Regions from separate parts of the Alteromonas sp. G4i13 genome, predicted to be linked through region 1. Evidence: predicted binding sites of a transcription regulator. Region 1 holds the regulator's gene; each other region holds the start of a gene.
What was found. Region 1 encodes sigma-54, which starts transcription at its own class of promoters, with help from an activator protein. Its sites were predicted from a motif close to GTTGGCACGNNNNTNGNNT; they were not measured.
Positions count from the first base shown of each region.

Region 2: a site for sigma-54 is predicted at 1,579-1,597, ahead of ACFI6J_RS01515 (manganese efflux pump MntP). Genes of this name have one in related genera too.
Region 3: a site for sigma-54 is predicted at 2,040-2,058, ahead of ACFI6J_RS18300 (DUF3192 domain-containing protein). Genes of this name have one in related genera too.

Region 1 covers NZ_JBHNYX010000027.1:38,316-42,512, reverse strand. The annotation lists gene lptC (LPS export ABC transporter periplasmic protein LptC) at 1-154, shown strand, start outside; gene lptA (lipopolysaccharide transport periplasmic protein LptA) at 123-677, shown strand; gene lptB (LPS export ABC transporter ATP-binding protein) at 680-1,405, shown strand; gene ACFI6J_RS13905 (RNA polymerase factor sigma-54) at 1,479-2,960, shown strand; gene hpf (ribosome hibernation promoting factor) at 2,991-3,278, shown strand; gene ptsN (PTS IIA-like nitrogen regulatory protein PtsN) at 3,292-3,735, shown strand; gene rapZ (RNase adapter RapZ) at 3,820-4,197, shown strand, end outside.
Region 2 covers NZ_JBHNYX010000002.1:114,632-118,828, reverse strand. The annotation lists gene ACFI6J_RS01525 (protein adenylyltransferase SelO family protein) at 1-465, opposite strand, end outside; gene ACFI6J_RS01520 (DUF1439 domain-containing protein) at 579-1,136, opposite strand; yybP-ykoY riboswitch at 1,488-1,615, shown strand; gene ACFI6J_RS01515 (manganese efflux pump MntP) at 1,668-2,225, shown strand; partial or broken gene ACFI6J_RS01510 (TonB-dependent receptor plug domain-containing protein) at 2,234-2,446, opposite strand; gene ACFI6J_RS01505 (TonB-dependent receptor plug domain-containing protein) at 2,757-4,197, shown strand, end outside.
Region 3 covers NZ_JBHNYX010000048.1:23,143-27,339, reverse strand. The annotation lists gene ACFI6J_RS18320 (GGDEF domain-containing protein) at 1-50, opposite strand, end outside; gene queF (NADPH-dependent 7-cyano-7-deazaguanine reductase QueF) at 95-937, opposite strand; gene syd (SecY-interacting protein) at 1,060-1,608, shown strand; gene ACFI6J_RS18305 (hypothetical protein) at 1,605-1,889, opposite strand; gene ACFI6J_RS18300 (DUF3192 domain-containing protein) at 2,105-2,467, shown strand; gene ACFI6J_RS18295 (GNAT family N-acetyltransferase) at 2,833-3,471, shown strand; gene ACFI6J_RS18290 (PAS domain-containing sensor histidine kinase) at 3,599-4,197, shown strand, end outside.

The DNA of each region.
Region 1 (4,197 bases):
TAATTTAGAAACCAAGCAAATGACATCTGACCAACCCGTTGAAATACTGGGCACCCAATATGTCATTTTAAGTAATGGGTTTAACGCGAATTTACGCACACAAGAATACGAGCTTTTAGATCATGTACAAACCACTTATTCCCCTAGCAACTAGTTTATTGCTTGCCATCGCTAGCGGTGCGGTACACGCCAGTGAAGATGATTTTTCGCAGCCCATAAAAATAGGCTCGAACACCCAGTTTATCGACGGTAAAAATAAAACCGCGTTGTACAAAGACGACGTACTCATAACTCAAGGCTCTTTGGTTATTGAAGCTGACGAAGTGGAAGTAATTGCCACTGACGGTGGTGGTCGTGAAATATTTATTGCTAGAGGAAAGCCTGCAAGCTATTCCCAGCAATTGGAAGACGGCACGCCAGTTTCGGCAAAAGCTAATGAAATACGCTATGAAGTGGTGAACCGAACGATTTCTCTTGCTGGAAACGCAGAGTTGAAACAAGACACCAGTAAAGTACAGGGTGACAACATCACGTTCGATATGATTACCGAGCAATTGCTAGCGACTGGCGGCGCAGGTAAGGATGGTGAGGGTCGAGTGACCACAGTATTCACACCTGAGACCATTCGCAAAACTTCGTCTAAGAAAGACAAAAAAGACAACGAGGGCAATGAATAGCAATGGCAACTTTGAGCGCTAAAAATCTTGCTAAGGCTTACAAGTCAAGACAGGTTGTACGAGATGTAAGCCTGTCTGTCTCAACGGGTCAAATTGTCGGTCTTCTTGGCCCAAATGGCGCTGGTAAGACCACCACATTCTACATGATTGTTGGTTTAGTGAATTTGGATAAAGGCAAGATTGAAATTGACGACAATGAGCTAACTCATCAGCCCATGCACGAGCGTGCACGCCGCGGAATAGGCTACCTACCGCAGGAAGCCTCTATTTTCAGAAAGCTCACGGTACATGAAAATATCATGGCCATTTTGCAAACCCGTAAAGATTTAAATTCACAACAGCAAGAAGAAGAAGCTGATGCGCTACTTGATGAATTTAATATTAACCATATACGTAATAGTACGGGGATGAGTTTGTCAGGGGGCGAACGCCGTCGCGTTGAGATTGCCCGCGCTCTGGCAGCAAAACCGCAATTTATTTTGTTAGATGAACCATTTGCTGGTGTTGATCCAATATCAGTTAATGATATAAAGAAGATAATACAACATCTTCGCGATAGGGGGATTGGAATCCTTATCACGGACCATAACGTACGAGAGACATTGGATGTTTGTGAAAAGGCGTACATTGTGAGTCATGGCGAGCTTATTGCGCAAGGAACGGCGGAACAGGTTTTAAGTAATCAAAAAGTAAGGGATGTATACCTAGGCGAACAATTCAGGCTATAGTTAATGTAACCGAATTGTCATTTTTCAGTTTCGCTCTGGTATATTCAATTTAGAGCATTTAAATAAGACGTAGATGAAACCATCTTTACAGCTAAAATTTAGCCAACAACTTACCATGACACCACAGCTTCAGCAGGCCATTAAACTGCTGCAGCTTTCTACACTTGATCTTCAACAAGAGATCCAAGAAGCGCTCGATTCTAATCCGCTATTAGAAGTTGAAGAAGGTAATGACGAGCCGCAACTAGAAAAGAACAATATCGACAACGATGACAGCGGCTCTGAGGCCACTGCTTCTGCATCTAGTGACACACTAGAAGCCGGCGATGCACTTGAGAAAAACGATCTTCCCGATGAGCTGCCAATCGACAGCACATGGGACGAATACTACTCTGCTTCATCTTCGCCTGCTCCGGGTCCATCCAATGACGACGAGCAAATCTTCCAAGGTGAGACTACTGAAGATATTCAAGAGCACCTTCTTTGGCAAATGCGCCTTACCCATTTCTCGGATACCGATCGCGCAATCGCTACAGCAATCATCGACTCTATTGACGAGTCAGGTTATTTAACCGTTACCCTTGATGATATTTTAGAAGCGGTCAACGATGATGATATGGAAGAGCCAATTGAAATGGACGAAATAGAATGTGTGCTAAAGCGCATTCAGATGTTCGACCCTATTGGTTCTGGCTCACGCTCTCCACAAGAATGTTTGATGGTGCAATTGCGCCAATTTTCAGAAGACACACCGTGGCTTGCTGAAGCAAAGCAACTGATTGAAGAGTACTCTGACTTACTGAGCAGCAAAGACTATCGTACGCTTATGCGTAAAAGCCGATTGAAAGAAGATCAGCTACGCGAGGCAATGCGTTTACTGCAAACCTTGAATCCTCGCCCAGGTAGTGCTTTAGTTACTAAAGAGCCTGAGTACGTTATTCCTGATGTCTCAGTAACCAAGAAAAATGGCCGTTGGGTGGTTGAGCTGAACCCCGACAGTCTGCCTAAGTTAAGCGTAAATCAACAATACGCAGCAATGAGTCGCCGTGCCAAGAATAGTAGCGATTCACAATTCATCCGCTCACACATGCAAGAGGCTAAGTGGTTCATAAAGAGCCTTGAATCTCGTAACGAAACCTTAATGAAGGTTGCAAACTGCATTGTGCAGCAGCAAATGGGCTTTTTTGAGCACGGCCCGGAAATGATGAAACCAATGGTGCTAAATGATGTCGCAGAAATGGTAGATATGCACGAATCCACTATTTCGCGAGTGACAACGCAAAAGTACATGCATACGCCACGTGGAATCTTCGAATTGAAGTATTTCTTCTCAAGCCACGTTGCAACAGAGTCTGGTGGTGAATGTTCATCTACAGCGATTCGTGCATTGATCAAGAAATTAGTGGCCGCTGAAAAGCCTAGCAAGCCGCTAAGTGATAGCAAGATTGCTTCATTGTTGGCCGAACAAGGCATTAAAGTTGCCCGGCGAACAATAGCAAAGTACCGGGAATCGTTGTCGATCCCGCCGTCGAACCAACGCAAAAGCCTTATTTAATCGGGCTTAATAATATAAGGAAGACGAAATATGCAAATCAACCTTACTGGTCATCATGTCGAAATCACCGACTCTTTGCGTAATTATGTCGATACGAAGTTCAGCAAACTTGAACGTCACTTTGATCACATTTCTAATGTGCATGTCATCCTGAACGTTGAAAAATTAAATCAAAAAGCCGAAGCGACCGTTCATTTAAGTGGCGCTGAAGTATTCGCATCCTCAGAAAATACCGACATGTATGCGGCGATTGACAGCATGGTTGATAAACTCGACCGGCAGGTAATCAAGCATAAGGAAAAACTGAAAAAACATTAGTAGTTAATTAAGCATGGATATACAAGCCATCGTAAGTCTGGACCGCACCGAGTGTGCGGTTCAGTGTAATAGTAAAAAGCGAATTCTTGAGATCATCGCTGATATCGCTGCCAAGCAAAACGAGAACATTGATCAGGCAACGGTACTTAACAGTTTGATGGCTCGAGAGCGTATGGGTAGTACAGGCATTGGCAATGGTATCGCCCTGCCCCACGGGCGCCTGCCGGGCCTTGAGAAAGTGATTGCCATTGTTGTAACCAGCACGCCAGCAATCGACTTTGACGCCCTTGACGAGAAACCCGTAGACATCTTTTTTGCGCTACTCGTTCCCGAGGAACAGACCGAAGGACACCTTCAAACGCTGGCCACCGTGGCTGGTAAACTAAGCGACAAAGAAACGATTAAAGCAATACGTCGCGCAACGACAAGCGACGATATTCTATCTGCATTAAGTTAAACATTAAGCGCCTATTAACCGTTTAGTAGGCGCCTAATTCAACAACGCGTATGTGATAAAACCAGAGTATTAGGGAGAAAGTAGGTGAAGCTGATAATAATCAGTGGTCGTTCGGGGTCTGGTAAGTCTGTCGCACTTCGCGCATTGGAAGATTTAGGTTATTACTGTGTTGATAATATCCCGGTAAACTTACTTCCCACCTTAACCCATACAGTTGTTGACGAGTACGATCAGGTTGCGGTAAGTATCGATGTGAGAAACTTACCTAAAAATCCTGACGATTTGGTAGAAATTCTAGACTACCTGCCTTCTTCGTGGTCGATGACCATTGTTTACATTGACGCGAGCGATGATGTACTGGTTAAGCGTTTTAGCGAAACACGTCGTCTTCACCCTCTCGCCAAGCTTAATAAATCGCTTTCAGAAGCCATTAAAGCCGAGTCAGCCCTACTTGCTCCTATT
Region 2 (4,197 bases), on a different contig from region 1:
CGTGCGACCCGCACCTTTTAACTGCATTTCCCAACGCTTGCCGTTTAATACTGCTTCAACGATAGAAATTGCTCTGCCGTCGCCGTAGCCGTTACCTGTTCTAAACGGGCACTGCTGTGTGTACTCCGTACCGTAAATAGAAAGTGCGTAGCCGGTTGCCCAGCCGAAGGGCTTCATTGGAGCAGGTACATCCGACATGTCCCCTGAGAACAGCTGGGTGAAATCTTTAGATGTTGCCAAGCTATCGTCTAAGCCTAATTCGGCAAACAGCGTTTCGCTATGAGCAACGTACGTCGGTGCAGTTAATGGGGTCGGAGTAACTGGCACATAGTGACCTGAGAACACTTGGCGCGGGTCATGGTCGTCACCATCGCACGTCGACTGCGGGTCTGGGGTAAGGGTATTCAGCAAAGAGTAATCTACGTGCTTTGCGAATTCATCTAGTGTTTTGATACGTTCTGTCACTATGCCTGCCTATTTCACTGAATGGGAAAATCTGTTTGCGAGCATCGAGGCTCAGGTTACTTTTGCACCTTTAACCATTAACAATCTCGACACTTCATACGTTTTTTCAATGATTATTGTTTAGGTCGAAGTGCAAGCTGCCCTTGCTCTACAGTTAGCTGTAAAGGTACCGTTGAAAGCATGCTTACCGCTTTGTTCGCAGGATCTAGGCGATAAACAGGGTTATTGGCTAAATAGCCATTGATGAGCTGCATGAATTCGCCACTTACAGGGGCTAAATTACCCTTAAAGCCGCCAGCATCAATTGTGCTATCAAGTAGAGACAATGAGCGCACAAAAATCGCTTTTTCTTCACTGTCGTAATAAGGCGTGCCTTCCAAAGCAAGACTTACTTTTGCAGGGTAGTTCAACCCAAATGCACTAATACGCGCAGTGGCAATAGCGCCTAGCTGAACCACGTCTCTGCCATCTGGGCCTATGGTTGCTGTCATATCTTCCACGTCTAAATAAAGAGGAATACCAGCAAGTGACGTTTGCTTCTGCAACTTACTCACTTGGCTATCAAGCACTTGTTCTAACTCGGCATTAGATACAGTGTAAACTGCCAGTTGAGAGAGAGTAGCGCAGCCTGCAAGAATGGTAGCGAAGGCAATGGAAAGTAGAATTCTCATAAAAAAGTCTCTTTTAGCAATGAGTTGTCGAATTACACCGTGCGAGCCGGAAATACTGGCGCTGCAACAAAGAAGTGCCTCTATTGTACGGGCAGAGGAAAGGGATGAACAATGAAATCGTTAATTCGCTAAGACAACGGCTTATTCAGGGAGTCCATGAGTAGGAGAGAGGCGCAAAGCGTAACGCTGGAAAAAAATACTTGGTTGCCGACACTTAATAAAATTGTGTGTATGACCACTGTTGGAATACGTGCAATCGAAAGAGCGTGAACATGGCGTCATTTATATCTCAAGTTGGACAGTTTGTCGCAATCAACTTGATTAGTTTATAGCGGCTGTATTACCGTAGGCCCCTCGGTTGGGGAGTAGCCTGTTTCCGTTTCGAATGGAAAAGTTTGTATCAACATAATTGGTCACATTACCATGGTACAAACACCTCTTGGTTGGCGAGACCATCGATAAGTCCACGCGTAAAGGTCAGGCGTGCGGATTTGTCGTGGACTCAATTAGCCTGACCGGAGTTCTAAAACTATGAGTATCTTCGCTCTTATCTTGCTAGCCTTTGCTATGTCAACAGATGCGTTTGCCGCCGCGATAGGCAAAGGTGTCAAAATCAATCGCCCTCGTTTAAGTTTTGCCCTCAAAATTGGCCTTTTGTTCGGACTTATAGAGGCAACAACTCCATTTATAGGCTGGTTCATTGGTCGCGCGGCGTCTTCATACGTTGAAGCATGGGATCATTGGATTGCGCTAATAATTCTTTCTGGTTTAGGTATTCATATGGTACTCGAGAGCCTGAAACCTGCCGAAGAAGAGTCGACGTCTCAAAAACAATCCTTTATTTTGTTGTGTATTACTGCGTTAGGCACAAGCATCGACGCAATGGCAGTGGGTGCAAGTCTCGCGCTAATTGACGTGAACATTGCTATTGCTGCGACGTTAATTGGGATAGCCACTTTTTCTATGGTAACTATTGGCATTATGTTGGGCAGTGTTATGGGAACATTGATAGGTAAGCGAGCAGAGACATTTGGTGGCATTGTGCTTGTTTCGGTTGGTACTTGGATCTTTGTGAGTCACACACTCTAGAGCGTGTTGATCTTTGTGGTTTGAACGTTAACCGTGCTTCTATTACCGCTATAGCCACGCACGTTGAAACCGTTTATTAGATAACCCGATGGGTTATTTTCATCGCCAGAAAAACCTCGGATCGCAAAGCTATCGAACATGCCGCCAGAGTTGTTTTGTCTAACAATGGTGGGCGCAAAATCTAGTGCATCGATGAAGCGCGAGATCCCTTCTTTTAAGATCAAGCATAAGCAAGGTATTACGTGTCTTTGGCAGGTTTTGTAGAGGTCGCGAATGTTATGTTATCTCGTTTCTTTTGGCAAGGAAGGTAAGCAAACAATAAGGTGAGATTGATGATTATTGCGGGCTGCTACAGATACATACAGGCTGTTTATATTGATAAATGGAAATGTGCAGAGCTGTGAGTAAAAATAAACTTACTGGTCTAAACTGACCTGCGCAGCGTTTTCCTCGGTCTACTAATGCTATACACTTCGCGTTTTTATTACTCTTGCCTGCAGGCTGAACCTAAATTTTTAACTAGGACACTGAATGCGTCACACAACCCTATCTTTGCTCTTTTGTACTTTACCTTTTGCCGCCATGGCCGCTGAAAGTGTTGATTCATCAAACGCTAACGCTGGCGTGGACAGCAACGAAAAAGGCGTAGAAAAAATTACGATTGAAGGGGCGGCGACGGCGAACAACAAGCCGGTAGGGACGTTTAATTCACCTATATCTAACTTAGAATACGATCCGCGAGTCGATTTGCAATCAAGGAACATGGCAGAAGCGCAGGCTGACGTGACTATTCGCGGCGGTATATTCGAAAACACGGGTTTTCGCATAGGAAGCGCAACGCTGATCGACCCGCAAACGGGGCACTATTTCGCTGAAATTCCGATTGCGCCAGAAATGTTGACGAAGCCGAGTATTTTCACGGGCGTCGATAACGCGCTTTACGGCGTAAATAGCTCTGTAGGTACGGTGTCTTACGGCTGGCGTCCCATCCAAACAGCAGGCAGTGTGTCAGTGGGAATAGGTAATAACAACTTCAATTTGCAGCGTGTACACGGTGCAGTAAAGCACGCGCTTAGTGATTTACCCGGTTGGTCTGTTGGCGTTGAAGGAGAGTATTCTCGCTCTGAAAGTGATGGCACTATTGCTAATGGCGATCATAATTTCGAACGCGCGTCAGGGCGTATTCAGCTGGCAAGTAATGACTCACAAACCGACGTGTTTTATGGCTTTCAGCAAAAGTTTTTTGGCTGGCCTAACTTGTACACGCCTTTTAATGTAAACGAGACAGAAGACATTCAAACCCGTTTGGTCATGCTAAATCACAAACAGCGCTACGGCGAAGAGAGCATGAAAAACACCTTTGAAGTTTCTGCTTACTACAGAGAAAATGACGACCATTACGTATACTCACGTGAAAATCCTGAAGCGTTTCAGGCGTTTCACGAAACCAAAGTGAAGTCATTGGCGTTTTCCGGTACTCATCATGTATCGCAAGAATTTGGTATCAACTACGCAGCACAGTTTACTGCAGACGACATCACATCAACCACGCTAGAGAACAATTTCACCTCTCGCGACTACTACAAAATAAGCCTAGTGCCCGAGTATCGAACTCAGTTGAACAGCAATGAATCGCTTACCGTTCGTTTAGGTGCGGCGTTTGACGATACAAATCGCGACGACGACCGACTGTCTTTTGTGGGCGATATTAGTTGGCTTACCCAAACAGGGGGCAATGCCTCGCGTACACTCTATCTTTCGTATGCAGAGGCGACGCAGGTGGCTGGCTACACTGCTGTAGGCGGCAGCACCACAAGGGGTCTGTTTAGAAGTAACAACCAGTTACAGCGAGAAGTCAGCAAAAACTTAGAGTTTGGGGCGTCATTTGATAAAACGTCTTTCAAAGTTGATACCGCTGTATTCTATCGCTGGGATAACGAGCTGACAGATTGGACATATAGCTTCGACGCTA
Region 3 (4,197 bases), on a different contig from region 1:
GCCAGTTGCTCACTGTGAGCGCGCAGCGATTGGAGTTGTTTCGCTTCCATGTGTTATGCAAGCTCCTTATTAGCCAAAAATAACCGCCGGCATGCTACTGCCGGGCTAACCGATTGTTCGATACATTGAAATCAAAATTCGCCCGTAGCGGGTTGATATCCAATCCGCCTCTGCGGGTGTAGCGCGCATAGACTGCTAGCTTGTGCGGCTTGCATCGATTCATTAAATCACAAAAAATTCGCTCGATACACTGCTCGTGAAATTCATTATGCCGGCGAAACGAGATGAGATAAGCCAGCAGTCCGGCGTGGTCTATAGCCGCGCCTTCGTAATGAATTTGCACACTGGCCCAGTCAGGCTGACTGGTGATCAGGCAATTAGACTTTAATAAATGACTCACCAGGGTTTCAGAAACCTGCTGGTCGCCGGTTGTGAGCAGCTCCGGGCTCGGCTCATAGGCATTGATTTCAATGTCCAGATCGTCAATCACGGTGCCGTCGAGTTCACCAAGGTGAAGGGCGCCAAACTGACCGGCGCTGAATAATTGCACCTTAACCGGTGCCTGGGCACAGGCCGATAAATCCTTGCTTAAGTGTCGGGCCACTTCATCTGCACTGCCAAATACCGACTGATTGAAGCTGTTCAGATAAAGCTTGAAAGACTTAGACTCGATAAGGTTTTGCGAATCAATTGGCACCTGGCATTGCAAAATGGCGACCTGCGGTTTGCCTTTCGGATTAAGCCACGAAAGCTCATAACCGTTCCAGATATCCACACCGCCAAAAGGCAGGGGCTGTGAAACGCCAATTTGTTCACGGCTTAGCGAGCGCGGCACACCTTGCAACAGCTCAGGCGTGTACTGTTCAATGTAGTCAACCTTTTGACCCAGTGTCAGGTTGGCGGGAAGAGACGGTGACGAAGAGTGCTTTACTGTCATGCTGTCCTGTAACTTTTTACCACTGATTAATCATGGCACGCGCATTCAATATGCCAAGCTGGTGTTTAAAGTGCCATAAATTCTTTACTATAGAGGTTTAGTATACCTGATATGGAATCGCAATGGAGAATATAGTTCAACAATCATTGCATAAGTTAATGCGCGATTTACAACAAGCGGCAGCGTCTCATCCCGCGCTGATGACCACTGAGTTTGAAGCGGAATTAGCATCCCCCTGTTATGTGGGGAACGCCAGCCAGGGAGAGCCCTGCACCTGGCAGCCCGTGCCGATGGAAGGTGAATATACCTTTGCCAATATCGAAAACGCCTTGCACATCACGCTGAACGAGCAATTTTGCAAATTCTTTACCACTTACTGGAGTTTTAATCTGCCGGTTAAGGCTGAACAAGGCAACTGTGAATTATTGCAGGTTTGCAGTGAAGAGGACTTCGAGCGACTACAACAAAACCTGATTGGCCATTTGTTAATGAAGCAGCGACTAAAACAGCCGCCCACGTTATTTTTTGGCTTAACCGATGAAGACGACTTTATTTTGTCTGTAGATAATGCCTCAGGTGAGGTAGTACTGGAACAGGTGGGGAAATTGCCCACTCGTTGTCTGGCACCTGATCTGGCGACCTTTATTGATGGCCTGACGCCAGCCGTTTAACTGAGCTTTGCCAGCCGGCTCTCCATCACCGCGAGGGCCTGCTCTAACTGTTCCACCCGTTTTTCCAGCTCAGCGATGCGCTCTTTGTCGCCCGGTGTTTTGGGTTGGGCTTTGACCTGCACATTCTGCTGATTAAAGACCTTTATCGCCTCAATGGCGTCCAGCACGCTTACCTTGAAAGGCGCTTTACCACGCAATAAGCCTACACCCGGCGTTAAGCCCTCGGCCGCCAATAAATGGCAGATTTCGACCAGGGTTTTATGGTTTTCTTTAGAGGACATGCATTTACTCTTTACTGGTGACCAACACACCAGGCGGGCTTGGCCTTTAGTCAGTTAGTCAAAACAACGAAAATTTCGCTAATCATACCGATAGTTAGCACCGCCGCCAAGTGGTTATTTTTTAATTTCTTTAAAATTCAATAAGTTATAGTTGGCCTCATTCTTGATTACCTGAAGTTCATTAGTGACTTATTATTTTTCAACAGGGAACCACTATGAAAAAATTAATGCTTTGTACTGCTCTGGTAGCACCCATGTTACTGTCTGGTTGTGTCATTTCCGTAGGAGGTAATGACAAAGAACATTACCAGGCCAGCTGGGAGCAGCGTGAGTATAATAATCGTAAACATATCAGCAATCTGGAAGTGAATGCGCACTTTGAAGACGTTACCCGTAAGATGGGTGTAGCCGACTTCAACGAAATGGTAGGCGAGGGCGATCACGTTTACCGGATTCTTTACTATCGCACGCAGCGTACCGAGGACGACGGTATCACCACCAAGGACGAGTGTACTCCCCTGGTCTTCAAAGATAATCGCTTAATTGGTTGGGGTGAAGAAGCGGTCCGTAAAATCTAATCCGCCCACCGTTTACACTTACTGACAAGCCCGATAAACATCCCGTTTATCGGGCTTGTTGCTGTCTGGCCGGCCATCATTAATGATGGCTCGTTGCACTACCTGCCCGATCACTGTACTCAATTATCATCGCTAAACTTATTCAAATGTATAAATATTGTTAACGGTATATTTACATGGTGTTATTTTTTCGGCTAGAGTGGGGAACTGATGCACTTTTTGTGCGTCTATTACGTATCTCTTAAGACCAATCTTGTTGTTTTCAGTTTGCTGTTGTTCAGCGGCAGCGCTGAGCGGTTGAGTGAGAGGGCGGCCCGGGTCGCAAAACAGGCGTTTACGCATCACCACAACACGGGAGACAGGCTATGGTACAAGCGGAAATCCAACAAAACCTGGATAAAATCAGAGCAGCATACTTATCAGCGGAAGATCTGAAAGTGGCTGCATCCATCATTTACAACGCCTACCACGACGATCCAATTTTTTTACAAATATTCCAGAGTGAAAAAGAAGGCTACGAATCGCGGTTACGGTCGGCTATTCGCGAAGAACTCACCGCATTCTGGGAAGCCGAGCAACCCATTATTGGCCTGTTTGATGAGGGGCGATTATTGTCTGTTGCCTGCCTCACGGGGCCAGACAATGCTGCAGGGGCTGGGCGTTATTGGCACTGGCGGTTAAAAATGCTGCTGACCACCGGGTATTACGGCACCCGGCAAATGCTCGAGAAAGAGGAAAAAATTCGTTCTGCCATGCCAGCTGAAAAGTATCATCTGCTGTCGTTCATTGCGGTGCATCCGGACTATCAGTCACACGGTCTTGGTCATCTGCTGATGCGGGCTATCGACAGTGTCTTACTTGAGCATCGTGATTCAGAAGGGGTGGGCGTATTTGTGACAGTACCTAAATATGAAACGTTCTTTTCTGACGGCTTTTATCAAAAAGTCGCGCAGGTGGAAATTGCTAATAAAACCGGGCAGGTTATGTTCCGTCCAAGGCCTTAATCGTTCGCCGGGAATACCGTGCAGGGCGAGCAATCCGCCCTGCTTTTAACGAGAAAATGCCTTGTCAGCCTTGCGGGCCGAATCCCGTCAGGTATAGTGCCTGTATAGATAATTACACGCTGCAGATATGTCAGACTCTTTAGACTTCAATCCGGTACAAGCCATTCAGAATGAAGATGCCTGGGTAAGTGTCATCCAGAAAATGGATGAAGCCTATGCGGATCTGGTGCAGTCACAGGTCGAAGTCGAAGAAAAAAACGTTGAGCTGGAAGAGGCCAAAAGCTTTTCTGACAGTATTCAAAGTGCTATGAACGATGTGCTCGTCGTGTGTGATAACGACGGTATCATTGAAGGCGTAAACCGGGCATTAACCGAGCTGGTGGGGGAGTCTGAATCGGCTCTGATTGGTCGTTCTATTTTAACCTTTATCGCCCCGGAGTTGCACGACAAGGTACAGGGCTTTTACGAACGCCTGCGTGCTCAGTCTGTGCGCGACTACGAGCTGGAATTACAGGGCAAGTCGGGCAGTGTACCGTTATCGGTAAATTGTACGGCGCGCTTAAATCACCGCGGTAAGTCTGTGGGCATGGTGCTGGTAGGACGCCCTCTTGGTGAGCTGCAAAGAGCCTATAAAGAGCTTAATATTGCCCATGCTGAATTACAGCTCGCCCAGCAACGACTTATTCAGTCAGAAAAAATGGCTTCTCTGGGTCGTCTGGTGGCAGG